Regions from separate parts of the Saccharopolyspora sp. NPDC049426 genome, predicted to be linked through region 3. Evidence: riboswitches for the same ligand, from Rfam matches in the RefSeq annotation. Region 3 holds a riboswitch; each other region holds the start of a gene.

Region 1 (4,895 bases), on a different contig from region 3:
AGCTCGACGCAGGCGAACCGCAGCACCCGCACGACGTCGGCGACGCCGGTGCCGATCACGTCGGTGACGACCTGCTCGGCGCGCTCGGAGTCCCAGCCGGTGTCGGCCAGCGCCTGGATCAGCTTGCGCGCCAACGACTCCACCAGGTCCACCGCGTCCGACGCCGAAGCCGACGGCCCCTCGACGAGCTCGGTCAGCGCGGCCGGAACGTCCGCGCGGGCACCGGGTTCGGCCAGCAGCGCCTGCTCGTCGAGTCCGAAGTGGTCCGACAGCGCGGAGCGCAGGCCGGGCAGCGCGCCGACCTTGCCGCCGAAGACCTGCTTGGCGCGCAAGATCGCCAGCACGTCGTTGACCAGCTCCTCGTCGCGCGGCGCGCGACCGAGGATGTGCAGGCCGTCGCGGATCTGCACGTCCTTGATCTCGCACAGGTAGCCGTCGATGTGCATCACGAAGTCGTCGAAGGACTCCGCGTCCGGCTGGCCCTCCTGGTGCAGGTCGTGGTGCAGCTCGGCGTGGGTGACCAGCTCCCAGATCTGGTTGCGCAGCGCCGGTTTCTTCTCCGGGTCCAGGTCCGTGACCAGCGCGTACTCGTCGAGCAGCTGCTCCAGCTTGGCGATGTCGCCGTAGGCGTCGGCGCGGGCCATCGGCGGGATCATGTGGTCCACCACGGTCGCGTGGCCGCGCCGCTTGGCCTGGGTGCCCTCGCCCGGGTCGTTGACGATGAACGGGTACACGAACGGCATGTCGCCCAGCACCGCGTCCGGCGCGCAGTCCGCTGCCAGCCCCAGGCCCTTGCCCGGCAGCCACTCCAGGGTGCCGTGCTTGCCCAGGTGGATCACCGCGTGCGCGCCGAACTCCTCGGCCAGCCAGCGGTAGGCCGCCAGGTACTGGTGCGAGGGCGGCAGGTCCGGGTCGTGGTAGATCGCGATCGGGTTCTCGCCGAAACCGCGCGGCGGCTGGATCAGGATCACCACGTTGCCGAAGCGCAGCGCGGCGACGTAGATGTGGCCCTCGTCGTCGACGTAGAGGCTGCCGGGAGGGGCGCCCCAGTGCTCGGTCATCGACGCCCGCAGCTCTTCGGGAAGGGCGTCGAACCACTCGCGGTAGCGGGTCGTCGGGACGCGGATCGCGGCCTCGGACATCTGCTCCTCGGTCAGCCACTCCACGTCGTGGCCACCCGCGGAGATCAGCCGGTGGATCAGGGTGTCGCCGTCCAGGCCGGTCACGTCCAGACCGCCGAGGTCGTACCCGGCGTCCTCCAGCGCGCTCAGCAGCACGACCGCTGAAGCGGGGGTGTCCAGGCCGACGGCGTTGCCGACGCGGGAGTGCTTGGTCGGGTAGGAGGAGAGCACCACGCCGAGGCGCTTGGCGGAGTTGTCCACGTGCCGCAGCCGCGCCAGCGACACGGCGGTGGAGGCCACGCGGGCCGCGCGCTCGGGGTCGGCGACGTAGACCGGGATGCCCTCCGGGCCCTCCTCCTTGAAGGAGAACGGCACGCTGATCAACCGGCCGTCGAACTCCGGCACGGCGACCTGCATCGCGGCGTCCATCGGCGACAGCGCAGCGTCGCTGTCGGACCACACCGCGCGGCTGGTGGTCAGGCACAGGCCCTGCAGCACCGGGATGTCGAGCTCGGCCAGCGCACCGGCGTCCCAGGAGTCCTCGTCACCGCCCGCGCTGGCGTCGGCGGCGACCGCACCTCCCGCGGCGAGCACGGTGGCGATCAGCGCGTCGCACCCGCCCAGCAGTTCGCGCAGACCGGCGGCGTCGGACAGCCCGCGCAGCGAGCCGCAGAACACCGGCACCACGTTGGCGCCGGCGGATTCGACCTGGTCGGCGAGGGTGTCGACGAACGCGGTGTTGGCCGCCAGCGCGTGCGCCCGGTAGAAGACGACGCCGATCGTCGGGCGCGACGGGTCGTGCTCGCGCTCGCCGTGCAGGCCGAACTCCGGCATCGACTGCGGTTCGGTGAACCCGGTGCCGGTCAGCAGCACCGTGTCCGACAGGAAGTGCGCCAACTGGGCGAGGTTCTCCGGGCCGCCTTCCACCAGGTAGGCCAGGGCCTGGGTGGACACACCGGCGGGCACCGTGGACAGCGTCATCAGCTCGGCGTCCGGGGTGGCCTCACCACCCAGCGCCACGGTCGGCAGCCCCGACGCCAGCACCGCGTCCAGGCCCTCCTCCCAGGCGCGGCGGCCGCCCAGCAGCCGGACCACGACGACGTCAACGCCGTCCAGCAGCGCCGGAACGTCCTCGGCGGCCACGCGGGAGGGGTTGGCGACGCGGTAGTCGGCCTCGGCGGCACGGGCGGCCAGCAGGTCGGTGTCCGCAGTGGACAGCAGCAGAACTCGGGCGTCGCGGGCAGGCTCGCTCACGGTGATCCTCTCTCGGGGTGCGCGCCCCGGCGGGGGTCACGGCGGCAGGAGTTCCTGGCTCCCGGATCCTCGCGGCGCCCCGCCTTCCCGCCCTGCGCAGGGCGTGGCTGTCGGGTCCGCTCCCCGGTCACAGTGGCGCGACCGCCCCGGCCTCACACCGGGTTCCTCCACGTCACCGCCGTACTGGCGCAGCCATCCTATCGAGCCCGCGATCACCCACCACCCCACCAACGATTTCGCGAGAAAGATCTCCTTCAGTGAGTACGACTCGTCTTGCTCAGCGGTGCGGGTGGGGGAACCTGAGCGGCTCCGTGGCTCCGGGCGCCACTCCTGATGTATGCCAATACACGGCGTCGCGGCGTCCTCCCCACGGAGCCGCTCAGAACCCCCGGCGGTGCAAGTTGCTCGGGTGGTGAAAGAGAAAGCACCTTAGGTGCTTGCCTGACGTGTCGATCAGTAACCCGCGGTCACGTCCACCAGGCCGAGGAGTGGTTGTCCTGCCATGTGGCGGCGGACGTTCTCCTCGACCCTGCGTGCCAGGGCCGGCATCTGCAGTGACGGCGGGTTGGCGGTGTGCGGGGAGATCAGCGCGCGCGGGTGGGTGAACAGCGGGTGCCCTTCGGGCAGCGGTTCCGGGTCGGTGACGTCGAGCGCGGCACCACCGATCCGGCCCGCGTCCAAGGCCTCGACCAGCGCCTCGGTGTCGACCAGGGATCCCCGCGCGATGTTGATCAGCCACGCGTCGGACTTCATCGCGCGCAACGCGGCGGCGTCGATGAGCTTCGAGGTCGCCGAGGTCGCCGGAGCCGCCACCACCACGAAGTCCGACTCCGCGAGCACCTCGCGCACCCCGTCGGCGTCCTCGGACGGCCAGGTCCGCTCGGCGCCCAGCACCGGCTTGCCGGAGCGGTTCACCGCCAGCACCCGGACGGCGAAGGGACGCAGCATCTCGATCAGCGCCTTGCCGATCCCACCGGCGCCGATGATGCCGACGGTCGAGCCGGCGAGGCTGCGCATGCCCTCGGGACGCTGCCACGTGGTGGCCCGCGCCATCGCGGCCAGCTGCCGCGCACCGGCGAGCATCAGGCCGAGGGTGTGTTCGGCGACGGTCTGGGCGAAGGTTCCCGCGGCCGAGGTGAAGGTCAGGTCCTCGCGCAGCGCGCCGGAGGCCACCCAGGATTCGATGCCTGCCGATGGCAGCTGCACCCATTGCAGGTCCGGGCGGTCGTACTCGCCGAACCGGCTCGGTTCCCCGCCGAACCAGACCAGCGCGTTCGCCTCCTCCGCCGAGCTCAGCTCAGCACCGGCCGCCACCACGGCGGCTTCCAGCTCGGGCTGGGCGACCGGACCAACGTGGACCTTCACGACTCTTCCTCTCTCACGTACTGCGAACTCGTCCTGGGGGAACGTCAGCCCTCGATGAGCTGCGCCAGCGCGGGCAGCTGGGTCTCGTCCTCCAGCGCCGAACCGACCGCGACCACGTCGGCTCCTGCCCGCAAGAACTCCGGAGCGTTGCGGGCGTTCATCCCTCCGGTGGCCACCACGCGCAGCGAGGGGAACGGGCCCTTCATCGCGCGGAACCAGCTGCTGCCCAGCTCAGCGGCGGGAAAGGCCTTCACCCACGACAACCCGAGGCGCAGCGCCTGCTGGACCTCGCTGGGCGTGGCCACCCCGGGCACGTGCGGCAGGTCGAGTTCGGCGCTCAGCCGCACGATCTCGGCGTCGAGGCCGGGTGCGATGGTGAAGGCCGCGCCCAGGTCGCGGGCCGTGCGCAGCTGGTCGGGGGTGATGATCGTGCCCGCGCCGACCGGGCGGCCGCGTTCGGCTCCGGCGCGCACGGCCGCTGCCAGCGAGGGCTCGGCCTTCGGCGTCTCGATCGGGACCTCGACGGCGTCGATGCCCAGGTCCCAAGCTCGTTCGGCCAGTTCTGCGGTCCGCTGCGGATCCATGCCGCGCAGGATCGCCATCACCGGCTTGGCGAACAACTCCTCCAACAAGGGCACTTCTCACTCACTCCCGTCGAATCGCAGTGCGCCCCACTGCTCCTCGTCGAGCGCCAGCCAGCGCGCGAGCGACTGGGCGTCGGGCGGTGCGGTGTGGTCCTCGGTGCTGCGCAGGCTGTGCGCGGCCAGCAGGTGCCCGCGGCGCAGGCAGCGCTCGTCGTCCTCGCCGCGCAGCACGCCGGAGAGGAACCCGGCCGCGAAGGCGTCACCGGCGCCGACCGGTTCGACGACCTCGACCGCCGGAGCGGGCACGACGGTGCGGCGCTCGCCGAGCGCGTAGGCGGCCTCGGCGCCGTCCTTGACCACGACGGTGACCGGAGAGTCGAGGAGTTCCCTCACGTCGTCGGCGGTTTTCACGCCCCACAGGGTGGCGGCCTCGTCGAGGCCGACGAACACCACGTCGGCGAGCTGGGCGAGCTCGGCGAGCACCGGGGCGGCCTGCCGGGCCGACCACAGCGCCGGCCGGTGGTTGACGTCGAAGGAGATCGGGGCGCGGCGGGGGCGGGTCAGCAGCCGC
Region 2 (4,895 bases), on a different contig from region 3:
CGAGGCGTGCGAGCTGGAGAACGCCTACGGCCGGGACACCATGCCCCGCGGGATGCTCGGCCTGAACTCCGAGGTGTGCGAGCAGTACATGCGGTTCATCACCAACCGCCGCTGCGCACAACTCGGACTGGAACCGGTCTTCCCGGAAACCGACAACCCGTTCCCCTGGATGTCGGAGACCATGGATCTGAAGAAGGAGAAGAACTTCTTCGAGACCAGGGTCACGGAGTACCAGTCGGGCGCGGCGCTCACCTGGGACTGAAGCGCCGAGGGGCGGTTTTGGTCCGAACTGACCCGAATTCGATCGTGGAAGGTTCGGACCAAAACCGCCCGGTGTCGGCGCCACCGTCACAACGGCGGCCGCCGGCGACGGGGACCCGGCTGGATCAGGGGCGGGTGCGGTGGGCCGCCTCGGTCATGTTGCGCAACGCCGGTTCCACCTGCGGGTAGTCGCGGGTCTTGAGACCGCAGTCCGGGTTGACCCACAGCCGGTCGGCCGGAACTGCCTTGAGAGCGGCCCGCAGCAGCTCCCCCATCTCCTCCTGGTCGGGCACCCGGGGTGAGTGGATGTCGTAGACGCCTGGCCCCACGCCCCGGTCGAAGCCGACCTCGTTGAGGTCGGCGAGGACCTCCATGCGGGAGCGGGCCGCCTCGATGCTGGTCACGTCGGCGTCGAGGGCCACGATCGCGTCGATGACGTCGCCGAACTCCGAATAGCACAGGTGGGTGTGGATCTGGGTCGCCTCGGCGATCCCGGAGGTGGCCAGGCGGAACGACTCCACCGCCCACTCCAGGTAGGCCGGCCGTTGCTCGGCGCGCAGCGGCAGCAGTTCGCGCAGCGCGGGCTCGTCGACCTGCACCACGCGGATCCCGGCCGCCTCCAGGTCGCGGACCTCGTCGCGGATGGCGAGCGCGACCTGGCGGGCGGTGTCGGCCTGCGGCTGGTCGTCGCGGACGAACGACCACGCCAGCATGGTGACCGGACCCGTCAGCATTCCCTTGACCGGCTTCTCGGTGAGCCGCTGCGCGTGCGCGGCCCACTCGACCGTCATCGGTTCCGGACGCCGCACGTCGCCGAACAGGATCGGTGGCCGCACGCACCGGGAGCCGTAGGACTGCACCCACCCGTTGTCGGTGGCGGCGAAACCGTCGAGTTGCTCGGCGAAGTACTGCACCATGTCGTTGCGCTCGGGCTCGCCGTGCACCAGCACGTCCAGGCCGATGTCCTCCTGCAGCGCGATGACGCGCTCGACCTCGTCGCGCATCCGCTGCCGGTAGGTGGCCGCGTCGATGCGCCCGGCGCGCAGCGCGGCCCGCGCCTTGCGGACGTCGGTGGTCTGCGGGAACGATCCGATCGTGGTGGTCGGCAGCGGCGGCAGGCGAAGCGACTTCTGCTGCGCTTCTGCCCGTTTCGCGTAATCGGTGCGCCGGGAGTCCTGCGGGCGCAGTGCGTCGAGTCGCGCGCGAACGCGGTTGTCGCGCACCCGCTCCGCCCGCGCCCGGTCGGCCACCGCCGCTCGCGCCTCGACGAGCTCGCTCTCGACGACGTCGCGGCCCTCGCGCAGCGCCCGCCCGAGGGTGACCACCTCGCGGACCTTCTGCGCCGCGAAGGAAAGCCACGGCTTGACCTGCGGATCGAGCGAGGTCTCCGCGTCGATGTCGTAGGGCACGTGCAGCAGCGAGCAGGACGTGCCGATGCCCACCTCGCCGGCCGAGCCCAGCAGCGTCGCCGCCGCGGTCATGCACCGGTCGAGGTCGGCGCGCCAGATGTTGCGGCCGTCGATCAACCCCGCGACCAGAGTCTTGTCGCGCAACCCGGGAGTGGCGGCAACTCGGTCCTGAGTGGACGGATCGGTGACCAGGTCCAGCGCGATGCCCTCGATCGGCGCGGCGGCGAGCACGCCGAGCGCGTCACCGGGATCGCCGAAGTAGCAGGCGGTGAGGATCGCGGGGCGTTCGGCGAGGTCGCCGAGGCGCCGGTAGGTGTTGCGCAGCGCGTCGAGCTCCTGCGGCGTGCGGTCGGCGGCCAGCGCGGGCTCGTCGAGCTGCACCCACTGCGCTCCGGCCCGGTGGAGTTCGCCGAGCAGCTGCTCGTAGGCGTCGGTGAGTTCGGCGAGCTTGTCCAGCGGGTCGAAGTCCTCTTCGGACGGTTTGGACAGCAGCAGGAACGTCAGCGGCCCCACCAGCACCGGCCGGGTCTCCACCCCGAGCTTGCGCGCCTCCCGGAACTGCTCGACAGCGGTGCGGTCGGTGAGCGAGAAGCTCGTGTCCGGGCCGATTTCGGGGACCAGGTAGTGGTAGTTGGTGTCGAACCACTTCGTCATCTCCAGCGGGGGCACGGCCTCGGTGCCGCGCGCCATCGCGAAGTAGGTGTCCAGCGCGCCGAGGCCCAGCTCGGCGTAGCGGCGCGGGACGGCCCCGAAGGCGACGGCGGTGTCCAGGACGTGGTCGTAGTAGGAGAACGTGTTGCCCGGGACCGAGTCGAGGCCTGCTTCGGCCAAGCCTCGCCAGGTGTCCTCCCGCAGCCGACGCGCGACCTCCCGCAGGTCCGCCTCGCCGCTGCGGCCCGCCCAGTAGGACTCCAGGGCTCGCTTGAGCTCCCGGTTCGGGCCGATCCGGGGATGTCCGAGTACGGTGGATCCGATCTTGCTGGTCAACGCTCTCTCCTCGCGAGCTCGACGTGGTCGGTCGAGGACTTCGCGGCAGGCACGCGCCGACCAGCGGACGCACGTCGCCCGCTGATCGTCCGCCAGGCCCTCCCGCGAGACCTCGGACCAGCGCGCACCGTCGGTGCGCGCGCCGGTGGCAGGTCTTCGGACTCGCGGGCACCCGGTCTCGGGGAGGTCCCGGTGGAACCTCGCGCCTCAAGACCGGACCTACTGGCCGTCGCTTCCCGGACGCGTGACGCCCAGTGCTCATGACGGCGGTCGTTCCCGCTCACCGCTGCGGGGCAGTCCCGGATTCGCACCGGGTTCCCTCTTGCCTCGTTCGATCGCGCTCACCGCTCGACCGGACGAACCACCAGCACCCTCAGGCTAACCATCCGCGGGCACGAGACAACCCCGCGCGGCGTTCGGCCGGGTCCCCATCACGGCTCTGAGCTCGTGTTCGACACCCGGAGGAGATCCCGATCACGGAGCGGTCAGCCGGCCTTGGCGGAACCGATGGTGAAGGGCGTGCCGAACGGGTCCTTGACCTCGGCGATGCGGCCGTAGGCCATGTCGTAGGGGGGCTGGACAACGCCGCCCGCGTCGGTGGCCCGTCGTGCGGTGGCGTCGGTGTCCTCGACCATGAACAGCGTGCCCCAGGACGAAGCGGTGGCGGACGGGTCGCCGAGGATTCCGCCGATCTCGTGGCCGTCGGGTCGGCGCAGGAACGTGAAGTCACCTTCGCCGAGGTGTCCCTCGCTGTCCAGGCTGAAGCCGAAGACCTTCGGGTAGAACTCCCGCGCCGGACCCGGGTCCGGGGTGACGAGATCGTTGCGCAGCAAGGTGTTCGGCTCGTTGACGAGGCGGGATCCGATGTGCTTGTTGCCGTGCCAGAGCCCGAACTGCCCGCCGACCGGGTCCTTGAGGATCGCCATCCGCCCCTTGTCCATCACGTCCATGGGCGGGGTGATCACCTGGCCGTCGGCGGCCTCCGCCTTGGACACGGTGCCGGCGACGTCATCGGTGGCGAAGTAGACGTTCCACCAGAACTCGGTCGCCTCGAGGTCGTGGTTGGGCATGAGCGCGGCGACTTCCCTGCCCCGGACCAGGCACATCGTGTAGCGGCCCATCCCCTCGGGCCCCACGTCGAACTCCCACCCGAAAACGGCGCCGTAGAACGCCATCGCACGATCGAGGTCGGGGATTCCCAGGTCGATCCACGCGGGCGTCCCGTTGGGCTGCACCGCATCCACTTCCGCCATGACTCCTCCTCAGCTGCCGGGGAACTGCCACGACGGTAACCAGCGGCCCTGACAAATCGCCCACCGAAGCACGGGAGAGTGTCACCCCGGTGCACGGAGGAATTCTCAGGTTTTGATGGGGGACCAGGCTCGCAGCCACGTGTCGGGGTTGCTGAGGTCCGGGGTGGCGGTCGCGTTGCGCACCACCGGAACGCGCATCAGCATCCCGAAGTTGTCCGGGTCGGCGATCCGGTGCTTGAGGCGCTCGTGGTTGCGCTCGCGCAGCTCGGGGTCGGTGAGGCAGCGGACCGCGCCGAACCCGCCCCGGGTGAACACACCGCTGCACAAGGTCAGGCTGCGCCGCACGTTGTAGGGGTTGGGGAAGCGCGCCAGCATGCCCACGTCCTCGATCAGCCGGTCGTCGTGCAACGTCGGCCGGTACTGCCGGGATTCCTCGGCGATCTCGAAGACCTCCCCGTGCCCGAGGTCGTCGACCTCGACCTGGCGCACCGGCAGTCCGAAGCGCACCTGACGCCGCATCGGGTTCATCGCCGGACTTCCCAGCAGCACCAGGTGCGCATGCAGGTCGTGCGGGTCGATGCGGCGGGCGATGTCGAACCGCACGTCCGACGCGGGGTTCAGCGCGCGGACGTGCCCGTAGAGCTCGATCAACGAGTCGCCGTCGGCGTAGGAGGACATCCCGATGTAGTTGCGCCGCTCGGGCGAGGCCAGCGGCGAGAGGTTCCGGGCGGGAACGCGCCCGGTGAGGATGCGCACCGGGCCGCCGTCGGGGAACCGCCAGAAGTCCGAGAACCCCTGCGCCGACGTGGACTCATCCGCGTGGGACCGCAGCGCGTCCAGCTCCTCCTTGAGCTTCGCGCGGAGCCGGCGCTCCTGTTCGGTGAGCGAGGCCGGTGAGGGGAGTTTCCCGTTCCTCGCCGGGTTCTCGGCCGCGAAGAAGGTCGCGTAGTCGCCGAGCCGGGGCGGTGGCGGCACCTTCACCCCG
Region 3 (4,895 bases):
GACCTGGTGCCGTTCCGGCAGGCGGTGCGCACGTGGTTCGGGATCTCGTTGCAGACCTTCGGTGGGCCTGCTGGGCAGATCGCGGTGATGCAGCGGACCTTGGTGGAGCAGAAGCGCTGGATCGGTCAGCGGCGGTTCCTGCACGCGCTGAACTACTGCATGTTGCTGCCCGGTCCAGAAGCTCAGCAGTTGGCCATCTACATCGGATGGTTGCTCAACGGTCTGCGCGGTGGCCTGGTCGCCGGCGTCCTGTTCGTGCTTCCCGGCGTGGTCGCGTTGCTCGGGTTGTCGGCGATCTACGTGGCCTTCGGTGACACGACCGCGGTCACCGCGATCTTCGCCGGCCTGGCACCGGCGGTGGTGGCCATCGTCGCCCAGGCCGTGGTCCGAGTGGGTCGGCGGGCGCTGGGCCATCCCGCGCTCATCGCACTGGCCGTCGGGGCGTTCGTGGCCATCGCCGTGTTCGGCATCGCCTTCCCGATCGTCATCGCCGCCGCCGGTCTGATCGGCTGGCTGCTGGCCCGGTTCGCCCCGCACATCATGAACCGCGCCGAGAGCGACGGTGCCGCTGACGGCACGGCACCGCTGATCTCCGACGGCGCTTTGCACCACGAGACGCCCTCGCTGCGCCGCGGGCTGCAGATCCTGGCGGTCGGGCTGATCGCCTGGGGGCTGCCGGTCGCAGCGGTCGCCCTGTTCACCGGTGCGGGCAGCGTGTTCACCACGCAGGGGGTGTTCTTCTCCGGAACGGCACTGGTCACCTTCGGTGGCGCCTACGCCGTTCTGGCCTTCGTCGCGCAGCGCGCCGTGGAGGTCTACGGGTGGCTGTCGGCCTCGGACATGGTGCGCGGCCTGGCGTTGGCCGAGACGACTCCGGGGCCGCTGATCATGGTGGTGCAGTTCGTCGCCTTCCTCGGCGCGTACAACAATCCGGGGACGCTCAACCCGTGGGTCGCCGCCGTGCTGGGCGCGCTGCTGACGACGTGGGTGACGTTCGTGCCGTGCTTCCTGTTCATCCTGCTGGGCGCCCCGCACGTCGAACGACTCCGCCACAACCACGCGCTGTCGGCCGCGCTGACCGGGATCACCGCCGCTGTGGTCGGTGTGATCGCCAACCTCGCCCTGTACTTCGCAGGCCACACCCTGTTCGCCAGCACGCATCTCCAGCAGCTCGGGCCCCTGTCGCTGAACCTGCCCGATCTGGCCAGCATCCGGCCTGTCGCAGCCGCCATCACCGCGATCGCCCTCGTGCTCGTGTTCGCCCTGCGCTGGCCGATGCTGAGGGTGCTGGCGATCTGCGCTGGACTCGGCGCCGCAGCCGCCCTCGTCGGGCTACCGGTCTCCTGATCGGTTCGACGCTCACCCGCGTGGGGGCCGCCTGGATCGGGGTGCGTTGTGGAGCACGCACTCGGTGCAGCAACCGACGTTGGCGCGCCACAGCTGGCAGCAGGTTCGGCGCCGGGAGCGCAGACCGCGTGGTGTGCTGCTGAGGTCGAGCAGGTCGTCGCGTCCGGTGGCGTTGCGCAGTTCAACGGCGGTGTCGAAGACGTTCCCGCCGGCCCCGTCGGTGGCCATGCGCCGGAGCACTTCACCGATCAAGCCGACGGCGTTGCCCCAGTACTGGTCGCTGTCGGGCGGCGGACCGCCCAGGGAGGCGAGTCCCTCCGTGAGGGGCGAGAGGAAACCGGAAACGGTGGTCCACCAGGAATTTTCGGTGGCATGGGGGTCGAGGACGAGTCCCTGCAGCATCCCCCGGTCGTCGACCGCGGCCCGTGCGGTGGCCAGCGAGGGGATGGGCAGGCCCAGGTGGCGTTCGGGAACCGTCGCGCACAACGCGAGCCAGGACGCGCGGAAGGCGACGAGAACGGTTGCGGCCCGGTGGTGTTGAAAACCGCCCAGCCGCTGCCATTCTCGCACGTTGCAGGAGAGCAGGCCGGAAAGCGGACGGCAGAACTCCGCCCACGGCAAGAGTTTCCCGGGATGCTCGGGTGCGCGAGCGAGGGATCGGGTGCATCGGTCCAGCAGGCGAGCGGTCGAATCGTCCACGAAGTCATTGCACCTGAACAACGGTCGTGCGCAAGGCGCGCGGTGACGTTCGTCGCTTGATCGGCTGTTGTGCCCGCGCGGATCTCCCTCTACCGTTCCGGATGCCGCAGTGCACGGGAAGCCGGTGGAAATCCGGCGTGGTCCTCGCCACTGTGACCGGGGAGCGACCCTGACAGCGCCACTGGACACCGGCAGGTGACTGGGAAGGCCAGGGGAAGCGTCGATCCGGAAGCCAGGAGACCGGCTGCGGCACGCACCGAGTTCCACGAGAGATGGAAAAGAGGATTCGACATGACCGCTCCTGCTCTGTCCGCTGCCGCACCACGCATCCACGTTCCGGCCTGGGCTTGGGCGCTCGCCGCGTTCGCCCTGGTGGCCTTGTACGTCGTGCTGCAGGACAACGGCCTCCTGCTCGCGCAGGCCGCCGATGTCGTGCACGAGTTCACCCACGACGGCAGGCACGCCCTCGGCGTCCCGTGCCACTGAGCGGGGGCGTGATGAGCTCGCCGTTCAACGCGATCCTCCGGCGCGGTCTGCTCGCCGGAGCGTTCGCCGGTCTGACCGCAGCGCTGTTGTCGTTGCTGCTGGTGCAAGCCCCGCTGCAGGCATCGCTCGGGATCGAAGAAGCTCGCTCGCACGCCTCGGGTGAGCACGCGCACGAGGAGATGTTCTCCCGGCCCGTCCAGGTGGTCGGCGGCATGGTCGCCGCCGTGCTGGTGGGGGTGGCCATCGGCGTGATCTTCGCGGTCGTGTTCGCCAGCGTCCGTCATCGGACGACCGCGCGCACCGACTTCGGGCGCAGCCTCCAGCTGACCGCGGTGGGATTCTTCGCGGTGTCGCTGCTGCCCGCGTTGAAGTACCCGGCGAATCCGCCCGGCGTCGGTGAAACCGAGTCGGTGTCGGGCCGGACGCTGGCGTACTTCTCGTTCATCGCCGCAGGCATCCTGATCGTGCTCGCGGCCCACCACCTGCACGGCTACCTGCGGGCCCGCGGGTGGAACCCGAGCCGGTCCACCACCGCCACCGCGGCAGCGACAGCGGTGCTCGCCGGCGTTGCGCTGTGGGCCTGGCCGGCGAACCCCGATCCGATACCGGCCGACGTTCCCGCCGCGTTGCTGTGGCAGTTCCGGCTCGCCTCGCTCGCCGAGCTCGCGGGCATGTGGGCGGTGCTCGGCTTCTCCTTCGGCCTGCTCAACGAGTCCAGCCGCAGCGCAGCCGCAACGGAGGCGTTGGCCACCCAGCGGTAGATGTGCCGCGGCGACGTCGAGGGCGGCGTCGGCTTCCCCCGGCCGACGCGACGAAGTTCGTGCCCCACACCCGATCTCGTGTGGGGCACGAACTTCGCGGCGGACCAGGGCTGGATTCCTCAGGTCGTGACCGGTTCCTCGGCTGCCGGGGCGGATTCCGGGTCGTGCTTGCGCACCGCGACCAGGGCGACCGCGCAGAGCGCGACGACTGCGGCGGCGCCGACGTAGAGCTGGGTCGCCGAGGCGCCCGCGTCCTTGAGCAGCCCCGCGATGGTCGGGGAGAGGATGGCGCCGATCCGGCCCATGCCGAGCGCCCAGCCCATGCCGACGCTGCGGAGGTTGGACGGGTACAGCGGTGGCCCGACGGTGTACGCACCGGCGATGCAGCCGTTGATCAGCGCGCCGACGATGACGCCGATGCCGAATCCGAGCCACAGGATCGAGGTGCTCAGGATGAACACGACCATCATCGCGGCCGACAGCAGGGAGAACCCGATCAGCACGACCCGCGGCGGGCGCACCCGGGCGGCCAGGCCGTAGAGCACGGAGCCGACGGTGCCGCCGATCGAGATCGCCATCCCGGCGGTGACCGCAGCGCTCTTCGAAAGCCCCTCCTCGGCGAGAAGCGTTGGGGTCCAGCTGTTCACGAAGTAGAAGCCGAACATGATGGTGATGAAGATGATCCAGAGCAGGATCGTGGGGGCGAGCAGCTGCCTCAACCAGCCCGAACCGGCCTGCTCGGCGTCCTTGCGAGCCGAGCTCGCCCGGTCGAGGTCGTGCGTGCTGGTGGAGTCCATCCCCATTCGCGCCAGGGTCCGGTTGATGCGCTCCAGGGCACCGCGGGGACGGCGCTGCTCGAGGAAGGCGATCGACTCGGGCAGCAGGACGGCGATGACGATCAGGGCGAGCAGGGTTCCGAAACCGCCGGCGTAGAAGACGATCCGCCAGTCACCACCGACCGTGGTCTTCGCGACGAGGCTCGCGAGGGTCGCGCCGATGCCGTACCCGGCGGTGTAGATGCCGATGGCGAGCCCGCGGTTCTTCGTGTTCGAGAACTCGCTGGCGATCACGTTGGTGCTGGCCAGGATGCCGCCCACGCCGATGCCGGTCACGAGCCGGAAGAGGCCCATCACGAGCACTGAGGGGGCCATCGCGGCGCCGAACATGCCGATCGTGCCCAAGGCGAGGCTGATCAGGATCAGCGGGCGACGCCCGATCAGGTCGGCGAAGGGCGCGAGCAGCATCGAACCCAGGGCCATTCCGATCAGGCCGACCGAGACCAGCAGTCCGAACTGGGAACCGCTGAGACCGAACTCCTCGGTGACCGAGGGGCCGGTGAACGCGACCGCCATGACGTCGAAGCCGTCGAGGCAGTTCATGAAGGTGCAGAGCGCGACGATCAGCCATTGGTAGCCGGACATGGGCGCCGCGCCGATGCGTGCCGTGAGAGTCATGGAAGTATCCAGTGGTGAGGGATCCGTTGCGCCCGGATCAGGTGAGGTGGAGGGTGACGGATGCGCGGTCGCCGGTGTTGCCGGCCACCGTGCGGGAGACGCAGAGGCACAGGTTGGTGCAGCGCTGCTTCTGCGCTTCGCTGAGGAA

Evidence for each region. Region 3 has a riboswitch for cobalamin ahead of AB0J78_RS20725 (CbtB-domain containing protein). Riboswitches for the same ligand answer to the same signal wherever they lie in the genome.
Region 1: another riboswitch for cobalamin. It lies ahead of cobN (cobaltochelatase subunit CobN); the one in region 3 lies ahead of AB0J78_RS20725 (CbtB-domain containing protein).
Region 2: another riboswitch for cobalamin. It lies ahead of metE (5-methyltetrahydropteroyltriglutamate--homocysteine S-methyltransferase); the one in region 3 lies ahead of AB0J78_RS20725 (CbtB-domain containing protein).

The regions. Positions count from the first base shown of each region.
Region 1 covers NZ_JBFAPZ010000005.1:176,529-181,423, reverse strand. Annotated here, with positions in the region: gene cobN (cobaltochelatase subunit CobN) at 1-2,375, opposite strand, end outside; cobalamin riboswitch at 2,424-2,543, opposite strand; gene AB0J78_RS12625 (D-isomer specific 2-hydroxyacid dehydrogenase family protein) at 2,829-3,740, opposite strand; gene AB0J78_RS12620 (bifunctional 4-hydroxy-2-oxoglutarate aldolase/2-dehydro-3-deoxy-phosphogluconate aldolase) at 3,785-4,378, opposite strand; gene AB0J78_RS12615 (sugar kinase) at 4,382-4,895, opposite strand, start outside.
Region 2 covers NZ_JBFAPZ010000010.1:220,237-225,131, forward strand. Annotated here, with positions in the region: gene AB0J78_RS22580 (ribonucleotide-diphosphate reductase subunit beta) at 1-262, shown strand, start outside; gene metE (5-methyltetrahydropteroyltriglutamate--homocysteine S-methyltransferase) at 387-2,657, opposite strand; cobalamin riboswitch at 2,787-3,038, opposite strand; gene AB0J78_RS22590 (VOC family protein) at 3,143-3,910, opposite strand; gene AB0J78_RS22595 (helix-turn-helix domain-containing protein) at 4,016-4,895, opposite strand, start outside.
Region 3 covers NZ_JBFAPZ010000009.1:144,722-149,616, reverse strand. Annotated here, with positions in the region: gene chrA (chromate efflux transporter) at 1-1,347, shown strand, start outside; gene AB0J78_RS20730 (hypothetical protein) at 1,360-1,917, opposite strand; cobalamin riboswitch at 2,137-2,310, shown strand; gene AB0J78_RS20725 (CbtB-domain containing protein) at 2,338-2,532, shown strand; gene AB0J78_RS20720 (CbtA family protein) at 2,544-3,293, shown strand; gene AB0J78_RS20715 (MFS transporter) at 3,413-4,747, opposite strand; gene AB0J78_RS20710 (PDR/VanB family oxidoreductase) at 4,785-4,895, opposite strand, start outside.